One region of the Paenibacillus sp. T2-29 genome, then DNA from elsewhere that is predicted to be linked to it. Evidence: predicted binding sites of a transcription regulator. Region 1 holds the regulator's gene; the other holds the start of a gene.

Region 1 (10,405 bases):
ATTCTAAATAAGCGAAATCCCCACCCGACCAGCTAAGGTAGTGGGGATTTTTCAAAAAAAAGACTCCATCAAATATTGACAGAGTCTTTTAGAGAAATTGTAATTGTTGAAAGTGATTTTCTTAAGAAGGGAAAAGTGTTTCGGAATCTGGGGAACCGCCATCACCAAGCCAACGGTTAGGGCCTGCAAATGAAAAAGTTTTCCCGTTTCCAGTAATTTTTATATTAGCGATTTTCCAACCTGGTTTATGTCCAGATCCATCAGTCCTGATCGTAATTTTTCTGATGTCACCAAGGTTGCTGGTGCTAATTCTTGTTGTATCCGAATCTCCTTGTTCAAAACTTCCATTGAGTGTAGCGGTAGCATAATCTCCATTTGAACCATACAAAGTAATAGAGATATTAGAATCAGTTCCAGCATCTTTAAGTTTGGCTGTATTTACAGTAACAACATATTCAACATTAGCAAAAGGTGTAACTGACTCTATACTTCTATTAGAGTCTTGTAATGAGCTATAAGTGTCAGTTGTGACCTGATCTGCAAAAGAAGGTGATGCGAAAGCTGCAGATGAGATAAGAAGTGCTGATGCTAGCAAAGATACTTTGTTCATTAATATGTTCCACCTTTCTAGTATTTGTATTTAATGTTATACATGTGTAATGGGTTTGTACATAGTTCATTGGTTGTGAAGAATATTGCTTTACTTGTCTTTGTTTGTTGGATTTTATCTGTATATGTCAGATATTCTTATTTTTAATTAATTTCAGAATGATATGTTCATAAAAAGTTCACTTACATGAAAATTTTGTTGCAGCTAAAATAATCACATCAAAAATGAAAGGTTGAATTTAATGCCAACAACTAAAAAGGAAAGCTTTTACTTTGGGGTTATTATGTGTTTTGGAATGGTCATTATTATGACCTTCTATAATCTTTTGATTAACGGATTGATTGGAAAAATTAGCTTGATTACCATTGCTGTTGAATTTCTAATTGGATTTATTATAGCGCTCGTATTAGATCTATATATCGTGGGTCCTATAGCCAAAAAAGTTGCTTTGAGTCTACCTTTTGATAAATCCAAAAAAATATTTTTAGTTATCACGATTTCAACATGTATGGTGTTCGGAATGGCCTGTTCTATGTCTTTCTACGGTTTATTAACTTCAATTCTTAGCCATGCTATTAGCGATCATTCATTATTTGAAGCATATTTAGAAATTTTTATAAAGAACTTTGTTGTGGCCTATCCATTACAATTATTGGTTATAGGTCCAGCTGTTCGAGCCTTGTTTATAAAATTTATAAAGAAATGCGGGCAAGCAGGACCAAAGCTGATACAAGTTTGAGGAAGCTATAACTGGCGGGATTGGTAGTTTGGTGATCATTTAACACAAAAAAAGCAGGAAGAATTCTTCCTGCTTTTTGCTTGAAAATAATTATTAACGTCTGCGTTGTCCATCATTCACGCTAAACAGATTGACAGCCAGTGCGTTACCTCTTGCACGCGCAGTGGCTCTTTGGTTGGAACGGATGTTTAATCTTCTTCTTCTCAATTCACGGTTGCTGTGTCTTCTGCTCATAATATCACCTCCCTTCAAAGAAATGAAGGTACGGTTAAATCTTAATGATGTTTATGCTTACGCTTGGAAATTTTGATATTTAATGCGTTAGTTGCGAGTGCATTTCCGCTTCCTGTTTTAGCAGCTGCGGCTTGAAAGACTTTAACGACCAGATATCTGTTTTTCCCGATGCGATGCTTATACGTTTTAACTCTATTTCTGATCATCTGCATAACTCCTTTACTTTAGGTCTGCTATATACATATGTCAATTGTGCTAGTAATGTATCAGCATAAATCTACTAAAGACAAAAAGAAGCTAGTACCTATGTTCCTAAATGTTTTTTAAAAAAACTCATGCTAGCCTGCGTTCGCCTTCCCAACTTTACGTTATAGGGGAAGGCTACAGTAGGTTCACATGAGTCAAATTTCCATTTGTTTAGCTAATAAAAGTAAACAGTTCAAGATCAGAGGGGACTATTTCGGATAATGGGGGGGATATAATAGTAGAGACAATATAGGTTTCTGAAAAGGAAAGAATAGTTGTGAGACACACATAGTAAACATAATAACAATATAAAACCGGCTCGCCTAGGCGGCCGGTTTTATATTCGTGGTAGTATAGCGGGGAAGAAAGCACGATAAATCAGTGGAAGTCCCGGAAGAGTCCAACAACCTTGCCCAATATGCTGACGTGTGTCAGGCGAAGCGGTTCAAAGGCTGGATTTTCAGGTTGAAGCCGGATATGATCTTTTTCTTTGTAAAAGGTTTTAACTGTAGCCTCGTCTTCATCTGTCATAGCTACTACAATGTCTCCGTTATCAGCGGTCTGCTGCTGACGTACGATTACATAGTCTCCGTTAGCAATACCAGCTTCAATCATGCTTTCGCCTACAACAGATAACATGAATATTTTATCCTCACCAACAAAGTGTTGGGGAAGAGGAAAGTAATCTTCAATATTTTCTGTCGCCGTAATAGGAAGACCAGCGGTTACTTTGCCGACGACGGGAACACGACTAATGGAGTAATTAATCAAGTTGCTGTTATCCGATTCGTCTTGACCAAGTAATTCAATAGCCCGTGGTTTCGTAGGATCGCGGCGAATGAGTCCTTTTTTCTCCAAACGATCCAAATGACCGTGAACCGTAGAACTGGAGGCCAATCCGACTGCCTCGCCTATTTCGCGCACAGAAGGGGGGTATCCCTTTAGACGCACTTCATTGCGGATAAATTCAAGAATGGCCTGCTGGCGGCTCGAAATCTTAGACATACCGTATCAACCCCATTTAGTAACGTTTGGGAAAATTATAGCATAGAACCTCCGTTCGTACAAACATAAGTTCTAAATAATCCCTAAAAATATTTACGAACTTTTGTTCTGTTTTCTATTGAACAAAACAAATGTTCGTGTTATATTGTGAAAAAAACATAAGAACAAATGTTTGGAGGACGCGGCCAATTATGAAATATAGCACTTATCAAAGTATTTTCCCGATGAACTTAGAGAATTTACAGGAGACCCGAAAAGAGAGTAAGGTGCGTTTGTTACAGGTTATTACCAATACTCTTTTACTCAAGCTTCTTATTCTAGTAATTATCGTTTGGGTTGCAGGGGCAGGTGTACTTACGGTTTTCGCAGCACCTTCAGTTTCTAATAAAGAGGTGATTAAGCTGACCGTACAACCTGGAGATACGTTATGGAAGATTGCTGTGAATCATAAACCGGAACGAATGGATACACGGGTATATATTGAAGGAATTATGCGTATTAACGCTTTGGAGGATCGGGGAGTGCAGGCAGGTCAGGTGCTTAAGCTTCCACACTTCTGATCTATAAGACTATAGAGCTTGTCAAGGAGCGCATTGCGGGAGCCTTGACAAGCTCTTTTCTACATGTCAAAGTGTATTATATCTTTGCTTTTATGGAGGGGACACAATTTGGATATAGACAGCTTGGTACAGCGCATTAATGAATTAGCGCGCAAAGCAAAAACCGAAGGATTGACAGAAGAGGAAACCACAGAGCGCGCCAACCTTCGGGAAATTTATTTAGGCAACATTCGCCGTAATTTTCGGCAGCAGCTTGAAACCATTGAATTTGTGGACGATGATACGTCGAAGGGAAATGGCGGGCTGAAGCATTAATGTCTAAAGCCTGCATCATTTGCCTTGTTTTAGGTATCTTTCCTGGTATCTATATAGATCAGCTTTAAGGCAGTTGTTTTAATGTAATATTTATTGGGAAGGGAATTGAGAGATGGCCCGATCATTTGAAAGAAAAGTACGTAAAAACACAGCGCGTTTAAATAAAACGCGCAAGAAACAAGGCATTCAAACCATTAACGGCGCAGGTTCAGCAATGGACATTTTCCGTGGCCGTAATATTACTGTGCCAATCATGCTGGCTGGTCTTGCTGTATTGTACATGCTTATGAGTTACTTTTTGACTAAGACGGGCATGCGGGGAATGGACTGGCTGGTATTTGGCTTGTACTTGATGCTGGCTGTAATCTTCTACATTCGCCGTCCTTATTTAAAAGTGGGAAAAGATACCCTCTATATGTTAAAAGGTGGCAGAGAACGGCCGATGACGGCAGGGGACATGAAAGCCATCAAAATTGAAAAGGGTTACGTTACCGTTGAAAGAAAAGGGAAGGGCGGTAATTTTATTTTTACAAAATCACTGGGACGCTACGATACGGATGCCATCGCAGAGCGTCTTGAAAAGTTTGCACTATCCAATCAGATACAGGTAGATAAAAAATAACCGATTTAGCCTGTAGCTCTGTAAGTAAGGCCGTATGATGTTATTTTTTCATATAACATGGTGCGGCCACTTGCTTAATATGGGCACACATAACGATCTGATTCGTGACCAAACAGACAAGCTTACATATACAGTGGAAAGAGAGTGGATAATTCATATGACGATTCAGGCGATAATGTTTGATCTTGATGATACCCTTCTGTGGGATGAACGTAGTGTAGAAGAGGCATTTGATGCAGCGTGTCAAACAGGCTCCCGAGAAACAGGCGCTGATCCGAAAACGCTGGAAGAAGCCGTACGCAAGGAAGCGCGCGCTTTGTATGAGTCCTATGAAACCTTTAGTTTTACTCAAATGATTGGCATTAATCCGTTTGAAGGACTGTGGGCGAATTTTACAGCAGGTGAGCAACCTGAATTCCGCCAATTGGAACAGTTGGCTCCTGCTTATCGTAAGGAATCATGGCGCAGAGGGCTTCAGCAACTGGGGATAGATAATGAGGAGTTGGCGGAAAAGCTAGCTGCCCAATTTGCTTCGGAAAGACGTGCACGTGCACATGTATATGAAGAAACGTTTGAGATTCTGGAACAATTGAAGGGGCAATACAAGCTGTTATTGCTGACAAATGGTTCCCCTGATCTACAACAGGAGAAGCTGGATGGAGTTCCTCAATTGGCTCCTTTTTTTGATCATGTTGTTATTTCAGGTTCTTTTGGTCGGGGCAAGCCTGATCCTTCTATATTCCAGCATGCTTTGGGCCTTCTAGGAATTGAACCTGGACAAGCTTTAATGGTAGGAGATAAGCTGACGACTGATATTCAAGGGGCTTTGGCAGCTGGTGTACATTCGGTGTGGGTGAATCGGAACGCTAAAACCAATACTACAGAAATCAAGCCGAAGTTCCAAATCAAGCATTTGTCTGAGTTGCATGGAATTATTCAATCTTTAAAGTGAGAAATCTACAGTTTTCTAAAACAAGTATCAAGAAAACTCCCTTCGCTCGATATGCTACAGAGCGGAGGGAGTTTTCCTTATTGACACCATAGATCTTAATTATGCTGTAGTGAATGTTGGATCTTCGAACGGTTCGGCAATCCAGCCATTTTCTTCGATGAACAAGCGGACTGCGACGATCTTTTGATTTTCCATTAAAGTGAAGAAGTGAGGTGTATTTTCAGGTACGGAAATAACGTCACCTGGTGAAAGCTCTACATTAAAATAGCCGATCTCTTCAGAGCCTTTAATGATGAAAATGCCTTTACCAGCAACAATGGCACGGATCTCATCCTCGGTATGGGTGTGAATTTGCTCGAACTTGGCCAGCAGCTCGTCCAGTTTCGGCGTTGCTTCAGATAAGGTGATAACGTCCCATATTTTATATCCGCGACGTGCGGCTAAATCCTTGATTTCAGGTTCAAATGTTTTAAGAACAGCGGCTTTTTGATCATCTGTCAGAGTAAAGTTTTCTTGCAGCTCCCTTGGCAGCTTGGAAGCATCCCAGTGTTCATACAATACTTGGTGGCTCTCCAAAAATTCACGTACTTGTTCTTCACCACTAATTCGCTCATTCGTATTGCGTATAAAAATTTCTGCCATATATAAATCCCTCTTTTCCACTTGGATTAATGTTGTATAAAGAATACCATGTCTTATCCAGTTGCACAATACAGGCTGAAACATTTATATGGGAACGACTATAGCTAAACGATACAGTTTAAAGACGTTCGTCTATAACGATGCATACTACAAAAATAGATCAGCTAAGTCGTTTATGAAGAAGAATAGCCTGCATAAAACGTATGTTTTTACTTCAATCTATCTAAATGATACGGTTTCTGCTAAACTAGGATTTAACGTTTTGCGGGGGTGAAGAAATTTTGGATAAAGTTAGCTTGCAGGATGCGTTACAACGAAGAATACTCCTTCTTGATGGGGCTATGGGTACTATGATTCAGCAGGAAGACCTTTCTCCCGCTGATTTTGGTGGAGAAGAGTTGGAAGGCTGCAACGAGATGTTGGTCTTAACGAGACCGGATGTCATTCAAGGGATTCATGAAGCATACTTGGAGGCCGGGGCAGACCTGATTGAAACGAATACATTTGGAGCAACATCCGTCGTTTTGGCGGATTACGATATACCAGAACGTGCCCGTGAAATTAATCTGGTGGCGGCCAAACTGGCACGTAACGCGGTGGATAAATACAGCACTGCGGACAAGCCTCGTTTTGTTGTAGGAGCTATGGGTCCAACCACGAAAACCTTGTCTGTCACAGGCGGTGTTACATTTGTAGAGCTGATTGAAAGCTATCAGGAGCAGGCTTTGGCGCTTATTGAAGGCGGGGTGGATGTTCTTCTGTTGGAGACCTCACAGGATACGCTTAACGTTAAGGCAGGCAGCATTGGAATTCGTCAGGCTTTTGAGCAGACAGGGATTGAGCTTCCGTTAATGATTTCTGGCACGATTGAACCGATGGGAACAACGTTGGCCGGACAAAATATCGAATCCTTCTGCATATCACTCGAACATTTAAACCCAATCTCGATTGGACTGAATTGTGCTACAGGTCCAGAGTTTATGCGTGATCATATTCGTTCTTTGTCTGAAATGTCCTCTGCAGCTATTAGTTGTTATCCAAATGCGGGCTTGCCCGATGAAAATGGTCAATACCATGAATCGCCGGATTCATTAGCTCGTAAAATGGCTGCTTTCGCTGAAAAAGGCTGGTTGAATATTGCAGGAGGCTGTTGCGGTACTACACCAGAGCATATAAGAGTAATGAGTGAAAGTATGGCGCAGTTTGAGCCTCGCCAGCTCGTAGGTCATCATCCTCCTGCCGTATCAGGCATTGAACCAGTATATATTGAACAGGATAATCGTCCGTATATGGTTGGTGAGCGAACAAATGTTCTGGGTTCCCGGAAATTCAAGCGTTTGATCGTAGAAGGCAAATATGAAGAGGCGTCTGAAATTGCCCGCGCTCAGGTAAAAAGCGGAGCACATGTCATTGATATTTGTGTGCAAGATCCGGACCGGGATGAAATGATTGATATGGAAGCGTTCTTGAAACTGGTTGTAAACAAGGTGAAAGTACCATTGGTGATTGATACCACGGATATTAAAGTTATCGATAAAGCACTTCAATATTCGCAAGGTAAGGCAATTATTAACTCCATTAATTTGGAGGATGGTGAAGAAAAATTTGAGAAAATGGCTCCTATTATTCATAAATACGGCGCTGCTGTTGTTGTCGGAACGATTGATGAACGTGGACAGGCAATTGCGCGTGAGGATAAGCTTGAGGTAGCTAAACGTTCTTATGATCTGTTGGTGAACCGTTACGGTCTGGCAGCGGAGGATATCATTTTTGATACGCTCGTATTCCCAGTAGGAACAGGGGATGAACAATATATCGGTTCGGCTAAGGAAACGATTGAGGGCATACGTATCATTAAAGAAGCCCTTCCTGGGGTTCATACCATATTGGGCATCAGTAACGTATCCTTTGGTTTACCGGAAGCGGGTCGTGAAGTGCTCAATTCTGTCTATTTGTATGAATGCACCAAAGCGGGACTGGATTATGCAATTGTAAATACAGAGAAGCTTGAACGCTATGCATCTATCCCCGAGCATGAACGGAAATTGGCGGAAGATCTGATCTATAATACAAATGACGATACTTTATCTGCATTTGTAGCAGCTTTTCGTAACAAGAAAGTGGAGAAAAAAGAGAAGATATCAAACCTTTCGCTCGAAGAACGGCTGGCTTCCTATGTAGTGGAGGGAAGTAAGGAGGGACTGATCCCGGATCTGGAGCAAGCTCTCGCCAAATATTCTTCTCTGGAGATTATTAACGGACCGCTAATGAAAGGGATGGAAGAAGTAGGACGTCTGTTTAACAACAACGAGCTGATTGTTGCAGAGGTTCTGCAAAGCGCTGAAGTAATGAAAGCATCCGTGGCTTATTTAGAGCCGTTCATGGAGAAGAATGAATCCTCGGTAAAAGGTAAGATTTTGTTGGCTACGGTCAAAGGTGATGTGCATGATATAGGTAAAAATCTGGTGGAGATTATTCTATCCAACAATGGTTACCATATTGTAAATCTGGGTATAAAAGTACCACCAGAACGCATCATTGAGGCTTATCGTGAAGAAAAGGCTGACATGATCGGCCTGTCCGGTCTGCTTGTTAAATCGGCACAACAAATGGTGCTAACCGCGCAGGATTTGAAAAATGCGAACATTGATATTCCAATTATGGTTGGTGGAGCTGCCTTAACGCGTAAGTTTACTAAAAATCGTATTCGTCCTGAGTATGATGGACTGGTAGCCTACGCGAAAGATGCTATGGATGGCCTGGATATTGCCAATAAGCTTATGGACCCTGAGTCCCGTAAAAAAATGGCCGAGGACATGAAGGCTGAGCAGGAGGCAGAAGCGGCAACGGTAGTGGAGGCCAAGCCGCTCCCTAAGCTAACTCGGGCTGTACGCTCTAACATTGCTCAGGATTTGCCCGTCTATATCCCACCGGATACGGATCGCCATGTACTGCGTAACTATCCACTGAACTATATTCTGCCTTATGTGAATATGCAGATGCTGATGGGACATCATCTTGGCTTAAAAGGGAATGTAGAGCAACTGCTAGCTTCGAGGGACTCGAAAGCGATTCAGTTGAAGGAAACCGTGGACAGCATTATGTTTGAAGCTGTTACAGACGGAATTATTCAGGCGAGTGCTATGTATCGGTTCTTCCCGGCTCAGTCCCAAGGAAACCAAATTCTAATCTATGATCCGTCGGATGTAAGCAAGGTACTGCACACATTTACGTTTCCACGTCAGCAGGTAGAGCCTTATCTATGTCTGGCTGATTTTTTGAAATCTGTGGAATCAGGGGTTATGGACTATGTAGGTTTCATGGTTGTTACCGCTGGTCATGGTATACAAAAGCTATCTACCCAGTGGAAAGAAAAAGGAGATTATCTGCGCTCACACGCACTTCAAGCAGTAGCGCTCGAAGTGGCAGAAGGGCTAGCAGAACGGCTTCACCATATTATCAGGGATAGCTGGGGCTTCCCGGACCCAGCCGATATGACGATGAAACAGCGGCACGGCGCTAGATATCAAGGTATACGGGTATCCTTTGGTTATCCGGCATGTCCGGATCTGGAGGATCAGGGACCGTTGTTCCAATTGTTAAAACCTGAGGACATTGGCGTTGAGCTAACAGAAGGGTTTATGATGGAACCGGAGGCTTCAGTATCAGCCATGGTGTTCAGCCACCCTCAGGCGCAGTATTTTAACGTCGAAAAGGTTTAACACCTTTATCAGATGGGATAGCAAATACCCTCCGAGCTTCGGAGGTTTTTTGCTGGTCAGCAGGAAGAAGGTAAATGTCATGGAATTATATTTTCTCGGTACAAATGCAGGGGTACCTACAATTCAGCGAAATGTAACATCCATTGCTCTTCGTTTACTGGAGGAACGAAGAAGCATGTGGTTGTTTGACTGCGGTGAAGGCACTCAACAGGAAGTATTGCGTTCGCCGCTCAAGCTGAGCAGACTTGAAAAAATATTTATCACTCATTTGCATGGGGATCATCTTTTTGGTCTGCCGGGCCTTTTGTCGAGTAGGGCATATCAGGGGGGTACGGCACCTCTGACTGTATATGGACCGCCTGGGCTTCAACAATATATTGAGCTATCTTTAGGGATCAGCCAATCTCGTATCAATTACCAACTACATATTGTGGAGCATACGGGCGGGGTCCTGTTCGATGATGGTCAATTTCGGGTGGAATCCGCTTTGCTGGATCATCGGATCGACAGTTATGGCTACCGAATTGTAGAGATGGATAAGCCCGGTAAGCTCAACCAAGAACTGTTGGAGCGATACGGGATCAAGCCTGGCCCAGTGTACGGTAAATTAAAGCGTGGAGAAAGTGTGGAAGTAGAGGGTGGAGTTATTCTGAATCCTCAGGATGTATTGGGTTCACCTAAAAAAGGGCGGATCGTCACTATTTTAGGTGACACGAGACCCTGTCCGAATACAGTAGTGCTGGCACGAGATGCAACTG
Region 2 (10,405 bases), on a different contig from region 1:
ATTCAGAAGCAGGGATTTGCAGCAGAACATTTTGAACGAGCGCGCAAAAAGAAGATCGGCGGTTATCTACGCACACTCAATTCTCCTGAAAATATTGCACATGAGTTTACAAGACATCGCTTCCGCGGCAGTGATTTTTTTCAATTGCTTCCGGTTTATGAAAGTATCACGCTTGAGGATGTAAACCGACGTCTGAAAGATCATATACAGTGGGATCAAATGGCAATATCGCTGGTGGTGAGTCCGTAATGTCTAGGGAGAGGGAACCGATGACCACCGAGGGCGGAGAATTAAAGGCTATTGGCGATACGACTGTGCTGATTACAGGAGCAAGTGGTGGAATTGGTGCGGCTATTGCCGAGCGTTTTGCAGCAGTAGGGATGAATGTGGTCATTCACTACATGAAGTCCCATGAAAAAGCAAATGAAGTTGCCCGTCGTTGCATGACTTATTCAGGCAAAGTAATGACTGTGTCAGCCGATCTGCGGAGTAAGGAGCAGATTGAACGCATGCGGGAAAAGCTGGATAATCACGGAATGAAGCCAGATATTCTAGTGAATAATGCTGGAATATCTCATTATGGGCTACTTTCAGATGTTTCAGAAGAGGAATGGGACGAAGTGATGGCCGTGAATGTTAAGGGAACTTTTTTATGTACGCAGGTTTTTATGCCGCATATGATTTCCCAACGCTATGGCCGTATTGTGAATGTTTCGTCTGTGTGGGGCATATGTGGAGCTTCGTGCGAGGTATTGTACTCCACTACCAAGGGAGGCATTAACGCTTTCACTAAAGCGCTGGCTCAAGAGGTTGCGCCTTCTGGAGTAACAGTGAATGCTGTGGCTCCAGGGGCAGTAGACACGTCGATGTTGGATCATTTGGATGCAGGCGAAATTAACAGTTTGGAGGAAGATATCCCTGCCGGACGATTGGCGCGGCCTGATGAAATATCGTCCCTGGTTTATTTTCTTGCGCTTCCTGAGTCAGGTTATATTAATGGCCAGGTCATAAGTCCTAACGGAGGATGGGTGACTTAAGGAATACAGCGCATGGAGGAATTCACCAGTATAGTAAGCGTCTGTGAAGAGCATATTACAACTGTTGATTTTAACTCTGAATCATCTAAGGAGGATTTAAGTATGTCAACAGTTGTTCAGAATTTTGATGTTTGGAAAAAGTTCCTTGGTCAGCGTGTAGAGCAAGCGGAGAAGCTGGGAATCAGTCAAGATACCATTGCAGAGCTTGCTTACGAAATCGGTGATTTTCTGGATGAGAAGGTCGATCCAGCCAACCACTCCAACCGCGCACTGAAAGAACTGTGGGGAGTTGCCGATGAGAACGAGCGTCACACCATCGCCCGGCTAATGGTTAAATTAGCTAAGAGCAACGCATAAGCAGGAACCAACATGAAAAGCTCCCTTTTGGGGGGCTTTTCTGTAATGGTTACAGAGCTGTTCTTGTAATTCCATTGTAATTTATATATCATAAACGTGATTGAGGCTTACAACACAATATAGCCTATTAAATTTCAATAATTGGTTTTGTCGAATGATGCTATCTTATGATACAATTATGCTTTGATTTGGCATTGTTGACGGTTTGAATGTGAATGAGGTGCTAACGTGACGGAAGAGACGAAACAGTGGTACATGGAATACAAGATACATAAAAATCGACCCGGACTGCTGGGGGACATTGCTTCCATGCTTGGTATTCTGGGGGTTAATATACTGACGATTAACGGTGTTGAAGGCGAAAGACGGGGGATGCTTCTCGAAACAGACGATGACGAGAAAATACGCATTCTCGGAGATACGTTAAAAAAAGCCAGCAACATTACAGTCACGGCCTTACGTGCTCCGAGACTGGTCGATATATTGGCAGTTAGACATGGCCGTTACATTGATCGGGATTCAGATGATCGTAAAACTTTCCGCTTTACACGCGATGAGCTTGGGTTGTTGGTCGATTTTTTGGGTGAAGTATTAAAGAGGGATGGCAATCAGGTAATTGGTCTTCGCGGGATGCCGCGTGTGGGTAAAACGGAGTCCATTATTGCCAGTAGCGTATGTGCAATGAAGCGATGGACTTTTGTGTCGTCGACGTTATTACGACAGACGGTACGCAGTCAGCTTTCTGAGGAAGAAATGAATCCCAACAATGTGTTTATTATTGACGGCATTGTGAGTACAATTCGATCAAATGAAAGACATTATCACCTGCTTCAGGAAATTATGAGCATGCCAAGTACCAAAGTGATTGAGCATCCTGATGTATTTGTGCGTGAATCGGGATACAGCTTTGACGATTTCAATATCATTATTGAACTTCGCAATAATCCGGCTGAGGAAATTATTTATGATACCTTTACAGCCAGTTATACAGAAGATCTTTAAATAAGTGTAATTACACAAGGAGATGATGACATGTCAGAACTGGGTCAGCAATTAAAGGAGGCCCGGCTGCAAAAAGGATTGAGCCTTGACGATGTTCAGGAAATGACGAAGATACGCAAACGTTATCTGGAAGCCATTGAGACGGGCGATTACAAAGTGCTGCCGGGAAGCTTTTATGTCAGAGCTTTTATTAAAACATACGCCGAAACGGTCGGGTTGAATCCCGATGAGCTTCTGGAAGGGCACCAAAGTAATGTGCCTGAACCTGAACCGGAAGCGGTCATGGAGCCTGTTACACAGAAACGCTCCAGCCGTCCCGCGACGATTGGCAATCTTAAATGGTTGCCTACAGCGTTAATGTGGCTTTTTCTAGTTCTCATTGTTGGGGTTATTTATGCTTATTGGGTGAGTAACAACCATTCCACTCCAAAAACAGCAGAAAACACAACGCCGATTACAACACCAAGTACACCAAGTACAACACCTAACACAACGCCAAGTACGACACCAAACACGTCTACTCCAAATACAACTACGACACCGAATAATGGTCAGACAACGGCACCAAATGGTGCTGGCGGGCAGACCCCTGATACGGGAAAAACCGGGGAAACCCAGCCAGGTGGTACGGGAACTACAGATGCGACGACTCCAAATACTGGTCAGCAGCCGGATACGACTACGCCAGCGCAGGGAGTAACTGTGGCTCAGGATGGTAAGCAAGGCAAGACGACGATCTTCAAAGTCTCCAGTGCAACGGGGGCCACGGTCAAGGTTGATATTAAGGCAACGGGCGAAAGCTGGCTTGAGGTGTACAAGGGACAAAATTCCCGTGGAGAAAAGCTGAGCTATGGTATGACTAAAAGTGGAGATGCCATGTCTTTTGATATCGGTCCAGAAGGCTTATATATCAAATCAGGACGGTCTTCTGCCACGGATATTTCCGTCGCCGGCCAACCGATAACCGATAATAAATCGACGACTCGCGTGTTGATACAGCAAGGGGAAGCTTCTTCCACTGGAGCGAGTAGTGGGGTGACGGGTTCAACGGATACGACGACAAATGGTAGTACGGATACTACACAAAGTGGGACAGATTCTAGTACAACTACTGATGGTGAATAAACGCCTTGTTGCGGTGAAATACTAATGACTGTAATTCTTGGAAAGTCAGTCAGTTCATTTTCCGCAAAGTGAGGTGTATACGTTATGACCGTCAGCTGGATTGTGACTGGGCTCGGGATTATTGTCAGTTTACTGGGCTATTATCTAACACCGAATGCATGGGGCTATGGCATATTAGGCTTTGGTCTTGCTCACATTGTGCTTGGAATTTTGGATATGTTTAGAAATCCAACACGAAGTCACTATTAGAAATGTTAAACTGCAATTGTAATAAAGGCGTTTTTGTCGGGGGACTGGCAAGAACGCCTTTTTAGTGAACGGATTATTGGATTTTTGTAAATGACTAGCCTATAATTAGATATTGAACTTTGTTGTGGAAAGGAAAGTGAAACGATGGCTTCAGAAAATTCATTTGATATCGTCTCCAAAATGGATATGCAGGAGTTAACAAATGCGGTTCATCAGACGGAGCGTGAAATTGAAACGAGATTTGATTTCAAGGGGAGCAAAAGTAGCCTCAAGCTTGAGAAAGATGCTCTTACGATTGCATCGGAAGATGAATACAAGCTGAATGCGGTGATTGATATTTTGCAATCTAAAATGGTCAAACGAGGTCTATCCCTTAAAAACGTGGAATTTGGAAAATTGGAACCAGCTTCTTTAGGTTCAGTGCGTCAGCGTCTTTCTCTTAAGCAGGGAATTGATCAGGATAACGCCAAAAAAATTAATATCCTTATTCGGGATTCCAAGCTTAAAGTGAAAAGTCAGATTCAAGGTGATCAAATTCGAGTAACTGGAAAAAATAGGGATGATTTACAAGCCATTATTCAATTGCTGCGGAAAGCCGATCTGCCGTTGGAGCTTCAATTTACAAACATGAAATAAGCCGTTTTCTCTCATAGATTTTGTAGGACTAAACGTTGCTTGATGTGCAGCAGGTTATTTTGACATGCGTTTTGCGCCATATTATACTTGTAACGAAAATGCAGACATTGAGGTGTATAACGCTCGTCGAAAGCGATTTACATAGGATTGAAATCAATCCGAAAGCTGCCATTTGTAATCAAGTACGATAATCAGGGGAGAGTGTGTTGTGAATTTACCCAACAGAATTACAATAACGCGGATTTGCCTTATCCCGGTGATGATGCTGGCTTTGCTGGTGGATTTTGATTTTTATCCGCCACCGATTGAGATCGGTGCATTCACGCTGCCGTATAATCAGCTGATTGCGGCTATCATTTTCCTTGTAGCAGCCAGCACAGATGGCCTTGACGGATATTTGGCTCGTAAAAATAATATGGTCACCAATTTGGGCAAGCTGTTGGACCCCCTTGCTGATAAGCTGTTGGTAACTGCTATTTTGGTTTCTTTGGTGGAAATGGGAAAAATTGATTCTTGGGTTGTCGTTGTAATTGTCAGTCGTGAGTTTGCGGTTACGGGTCTGAGACAGATCGCCTTATTAGATGGCTCTGTGGTTGCTGCAAGCAATTGGGGGAAATTAAAGACGATCATCCAGATCATTGCTATTGTAGCACTGCTCATTAATAATTTCCCGTTTGTTTTTCTGGGTATTCCGTTTGATTTAATAGCGATATGGGCAGCTGTGTTAATCACCATTTATTCGGGTATTGATTACTTTGTAAAGAATATCCATTTGCTGAGCTCCTCTAAAGTTTAACAGGATAAATCTTATGGAAACAGCAATAGGGACTTAACTTATTGCTGTTTCTTTACATAATTCACATTATACGCATCATAGGAGGACGAATTGATGAAAGCTGAAATCATTGCAGTAGGAACAGAGTTATTACTTGGACAAATAGTAAATACAAATGCCCAATATTTGTCACAAGAGCTAGCTACTATCGGAATTGATGTATATTTTCAGACTGTAGTTGGCGATAACATGGATCGACTTCAGGAAGCGGTACGTCTTGCTCAGAAGCGTGCGGATATTATTTTGTTTTCTGGTGGGCTGGGGCCAACTCAGGACGATTTGACAAAAGATGCAATAGCGGCTGTACTGGGGCGAAAATTGCAGATAGATCGTCTTGCCATGGACAAGCTGGATCAGTTTTTCCGTAACCGCGGGGTAGAAATGACCGAGAATAACCGCCGCCAGGCGCTTTCTATTGAAGGAGCTACTCCGCTTGAAAATGAGACGGGTTTAGCTATAGGGGATGCCATTGCACAGGACGGTAAATTTTATGTGGTTTTGCCCGGACCACCTAAGGAACTTAAACCTATGTTTGCAAATCATGCTAAACCATGGTTGCTTCAGCAGGCATTAAGCGGTGAGGAGATGCCGATTTATTCGAAAATGCTAAAATTCGCAGGGATCGGTGAGTCAGCTCTTGAAACGCGCTTGTTAGATCTGATCGAATCCCAGACGGACCCCACGATTGCTCCTTATGCCAAGGAAGGGGAAGTCACGATCCGTATATCCACCAAGGCGGCCAGTGAGAGTGAAGCTTTAATTAAGCTGACGGCTACGGAAGTACAAATTCAGCAGCGTCTTTCCGAATATATGTATGCAAGTGAGGATGTTACGCTGGAGAAGGTGATTGTAGATTTAATGGCCAAGCGCGGACTCACTGTGAGCGCAGCGGAAAGCTGTACAGGCGGTATGCTGATGGAACACATCACTTCTATACCTGGCAGTGCTGTTATGTTTCAAGGTGGCATCGTGTGTTATTCCAATGAAATGAAGATGAAATTGCTCAATGTGCCTTATGATTATTTGGAAGGGGATCATGCGCCAGGCGCAGTGAGTAAGGAAGTAGCCCTTGTGCTTGCAGAGCAGGCAAGAATGATTATGGACAGCGATTTCGGACTTTCTGTTACTGGTGTAGCTGGGCCCGGATATTCCGAGCGGAAGCCAGTCGGCCTGGTGTATATTGGTATTGCTGAGCGCGACAAGGAAACAGAAGTATATGAGCTGAATTTAAGCGGTAACCGTGAGACCATCCGTTTGCGATCTGTCAAAGCTATCCTGTACAGATTGTGGCGCCGATTGGTAGAGAACGAGAAACTCTCTTAATTATTGATGAGTTGTTTTAGATAGATATTCATGATATAATCTTTTTATTCGGAAGAACCGTTGCAAAGCTTTTTGCCAGCGGTTCTTTTTTCGTTTTAAGAGAAAGGTATAACTATAGAAGAGAGCTGCGGGAAATAAAAAAACGAATGTATGTTCGAAAAAATGCTTGGCAAGCGTGTCAAAACAAGGTATTATTAAAGTACAAACAATGAAGGATGTGAGTTTATTGTCAGATCGTCGTGCTGCGCTGGATATGGCGCTCCGTCAAATAGAAAAGCAATTTGGTAAAGGTTCCATTATGAAGTTGGGTGAGTCTACTCACATGCAAGTGGAAACAATCCCCAGTGGTTCGATTGCTTTGGATATTGCGTTAGGAACGGGCGGCTTTCCAAGAGGCCGGATTATTGAAGTATATGGACCGGAATCATCCGGTAAAACGACAGTAGCTCTTCATGCTATTGCAGAGGTGCAAAAAACAGGCGGACAAGCCGCCTTTATCGATGCCGAGCATGCGCTTGATCCGTCGTATGCGAGCAAGCTGGGTGTCAATATTGATGAGTTGTTACTATCGCAACCAGATACAGGTGAGCAGGCATTGGAGATTGCCGAAGCTCTTGTGCGTAGTGGGGCAGTGGACATTATCGTCGTTGACTCTGTAGCGGCACTTGTACCGAAGGCAGAGATTGAAGGCGAAATGGGAGATTCCCATGTCGGTCTTCAAGCGCGCTTGATGTCACAGGCATTGCGTAAGCTGTCTGGAGCCATTAATAAATCGAAAACCATTGCTATCTTTATCAACCAGCTCCGTGAAAAAGTAGGTGTTATGTTCGGTAACCCTGAAACTACACCGGGTGGACGTGCCTTGAAGTTTTACTCTACGGTACGTTTGGATGTTCGTCGTATCGAAAGCTTGAAAATGGGTAACGACATCGTGGGTAACCGTACACGTATTAAAGTCGTGAAGAATAAAGTCGCACCTCCTTTCCGTCAGGCTGAAGTGGATATTATGTACGGTGAGGGCATTTCCAAAGAAGGAAGCTTGATTGATATCGGTACGGAGCACGACATTGTCGACAAGAGCGGAGCTTGGTATTCCTACGAAGGCGAGCGCCTTGGTCAGGGACGTGAGAATGCAAAGCAATTTTTGAAGGAAAATCCGAACATTGCTAGCACGATCGAGCAAAAAATCCGGGTGGCCAGTAATTTAATTACAACAATTGCTCCACCGACAGAAGAAGAGTTGGCGCAGGAGGCCAAGGAAGAACAGGAATTGTTGGAGCTTGAATAAGCTTGCCTGAAACTTCGCTTCTGATCTGTCATGTGAACTGTAGCCTAGGGATTATGGTACAGTCCGTTTAAATAGCATGATTCTGATGCCCTGCACAGTTGTGCAGGGCATTTTTGCATCAAATAAAGTCTGCTTTGTCAGCAGAATCTAACTTTTGCGTAGCAGGTGATCGTAGGCTGCTTTCGTGAATTTCAAAGTGAGGGAAACATATTGCAGTTGGACGATAAAGATGAATACACTTCGGAAGAAAATAAACAGCAAGGGATTTCTCTTTTTCCAGATCATGAGGAATTGATGATTACTAGAGTGGAGCAGGGACAGGGACGCAAGCGTGGAAGATACATCATTCATTTTGGTCCATACTCACTGTCTGTATTGGAAGATGTAATGATCAAGTACAAAATGTTCAAAGGAACGTCATTCGTCAAAAAAGAACTAGAAGATATCGTTCTGGCAGATGAAAAACAACAGGCTTATGTACATGCGCTGCGCTATTTGGGGCAAAAGCCTCGTACACGTCAGGAAATTGCCCAGCGTTTAGCGCAAAAGGAAGTGGATCAGGCTGTTATTGATGAGATACTGGTACGATTGCAAAGGGAGAAGCTTGTAGATGATGATTTATACGCGCGTCAGTGGGCAAGACAGCGTATAACAAGCCAACGTAAGGGTAAGATGTGGATCAGGCAAGAACTTCGTCAGAAGGGCATCTCTAAAGCTTCTATCGGGGAAGCATTAGGTGAGATCACCGACAATGAGGAGTGGGAGAGTGCCTTGTCGGTTGGACGTAAGAAATGGAATCAGGTACGTGGTGATATAATGGATAAAAAAAGGAAAATATTCCCGTTTCTTATGAGACGCGGCTATTCAGGGGATATGACACGCCGCGTGGTTAATCATCTCAGTGCGGCCGAGCAAGATGGAGCATTCGAAGACGAGGAATTACTGCATTGGGAGGAATAAGTTGCAAAACGGTAGCTGAACCTTTGGCTAGATAAGCCGGTTATTATATGGACAGCTGCACGGTAGTCTACTAATGTTTGCATTCCCTTGACAATGCCATTTGTCAAATAATAAAATATATATGAAACGATATTTGTGGAGTGCCCTTTTTCCTTCCAAAAAAGCGGAACCCACGGTAAAGTTCTCATCGCCAAATAACAAGTGATGCCGCTATGCCAGGCGGAATTGTACGTGTGAAAGCATGTGCATATGAAATGAAGCGACCTTGTGTCGTTATCTTAGTTTGACGATCAAAGTAAATGTGACAATTTCAAAAAGTCCCAAGGAATGCCTTGGAGGAACCAACGGGGAGGTGAACAGTATGATGACTGCGATCTGGTTCGTTCTCGTTGCTGTAGCCGCGTTATTCTTTGGGTTCGGGATTGGTTATTTTATTCGCAAATCTATTGCAGAAGCTAAGATCTCCAGTGCGGAAGAGGCTGCCGCGCAAATCGTGGAGAACGCGAAAAAAGAGGCAGAAGCGCTGAAGAAGGAAACGGTATTGGAAGCGAAGGATGAAATTCACCGCATCCGTGCCGAAGCTGAAAAAGAAACTCGTGAACGTCGTAATGAAATTCAACGACAGGAACGAAGATTGCTGCAAAAAGAAGAATCGCTGGATAAAAAATTGGAATCGCTGGAACGCAAAGAAGAACAAGTGGCCAACAAAGAGAAACGAATCGATGAAACCCAGCAGCAAATTGATTTGATTTACAAGAGCCAGGTAACTGAGTTGGAGCGTATTTCTAATCTTACGATGGAGGATGCAAGAAGTATTATTCTGACCAACGTAGAGCAGGAAGTTCGTCATGAAACAGCTCAGATGATTAAGGAAATTGAGCAGCAGGCCAAAGAAGAAGCGGATAAAAAGTCTCGTGAAATCATCACACTGGCCATCCAACGCTGTGCGGCAGATCATGTAGCAGAAACGACGGTTTCTGTTGTGACATTGCCGAATGAAGAAATGAAAGGCCGGATTATCGGACGCGAAGGCCGTAACATCCGTGCACTTGAAACCCTTACAGGAATCGACCTCATTATTGATGATACGCCGGAAGCTGTTATATTGTCCGGATTTGATCCGATTCGTAGAGAGATTGCGCGTACTGCACTCGAGAAGCTCGTAGCGGACGGACGGATACATCCGGCTCGTATTGAAGAGATGGTGGAAAAATCCCGTAAAGAGGTGGACGAACGAATCCGTGAGTATGGTGAACAGGCCACCTTTGAAGTGGGTGTGCATAGCTTGCATCCGGATTTGATCAAGATCTTGGGACGTCTTAAGTTCCGTACGAGTTATGGACAGAACGTATTGAAGCACTCGATGGAAGTTGCATACTTGACAGGTCTGATGGCCGGGGAACTGGGCGAGGACGTTGTACTGGCAAGACGAGCAGGTTTGCTGCATGACATCGGGAAGGCGCTGGATCACGAAGTGGAAGGATCACACGTTGAAATTGGCGTGGAGCTGGCGAAGAAGTACAAGGAACACCCGGTCGTTATCAACAGCATTGCTTCACATCACGGCGACTGCGAAGCGACTTCAGTGATCGC

Evidence for each region. Region 1 encodes LexA, which represses DNA repair genes until DNA is damaged. Its sites were predicted from a motif close to CGAACATATGTTCG; they were not measured.
Region 2: the regulator LexA is predicted to act here: its motif matches at 6,708-6,721, upstream of recA (recombinase RecA).

The regions. Positions count from the first base shown of each region.
Region 1 covers NZ_JBREVE010000005.1:90,824-101,228, forward strand. The annotation lists gene ACU1JV_RS15710 (PLAT/LH2 domain-containing protein) at 122-610, opposite strand; gene ACU1JV_RS15715 (DUF2798 domain-containing protein) at 852-1,349, shown strand; gene ACU1JV_RS15720 (hypothetical protein) at 1,443-1,583, opposite strand; gene ACU1JV_RS15725 (hypothetical protein) at 1,625-1,789, opposite strand; gene lexA (transcriptional repressor LexA) at 2,208-2,834, opposite strand; gene ACU1JV_RS15735 (LysM peptidoglycan-binding domain-containing protein) at 3,026-3,394, shown strand; gene ACU1JV_RS15740 (DUF896 domain-containing protein) at 3,503-3,709, shown strand; gene ACU1JV_RS15745 (hypothetical protein) at 3,822-4,331, shown strand; gene ACU1JV_RS15750 (HAD family hydrolase) at 4,489-5,283, shown strand; gene ACU1JV_RS15755 (1,2-dihydroxy-3-keto-5-methylthiopentene dioxygenase) at 5,383-5,925, opposite strand; gene metH (methionine synthase) at 6,207-9,647, shown strand; gene rnz (ribonuclease Z) at 9,727-10,405, shown strand, end outside.
Region 2 covers NZ_JBREVE010000003.1:447,099-457,503, forward strand. The annotation lists gene yfmH (EF-P 5-aminopentanol modification-associated protein YfmH) at 1-249, shown strand, start outside; gene ymfI (elongation factor P 5-aminopentanone reductase) at 270-1,037, shown strand; gene ACU1JV_RS11700 (DUF3243 domain-containing protein) at 1,140-1,394, shown strand; gene ACU1JV_RS11705 (DUF3388 domain-containing protein) at 1,623-2,396, shown strand; gene ACU1JV_RS11710 (helix-turn-helix domain-containing protein) at 2,427-3,521, shown strand; gene ACU1JV_RS11715 (hypothetical protein) at 3,606-3,770, shown strand; gene ACU1JV_RS11720 (YajQ family cyclic di-GMP-binding protein) at 3,915-4,406, shown strand; gene pgsA (CDP-diacylglycerol--glycerol-3-phosphate 3-phosphatidyltransferase) at 4,615-5,202, shown strand; gene ACU1JV_RS11730 (competence/damage-inducible protein A) at 5,296-6,564, shown strand; gene recA (recombinase RecA) at 6,791-7,852, shown strand; gene ACU1JV_RS11740 (regulatory protein RecX) at 8,063-8,812, shown strand; gene rny (ribonuclease Y) at 9,174-10,405, shown strand, end outside.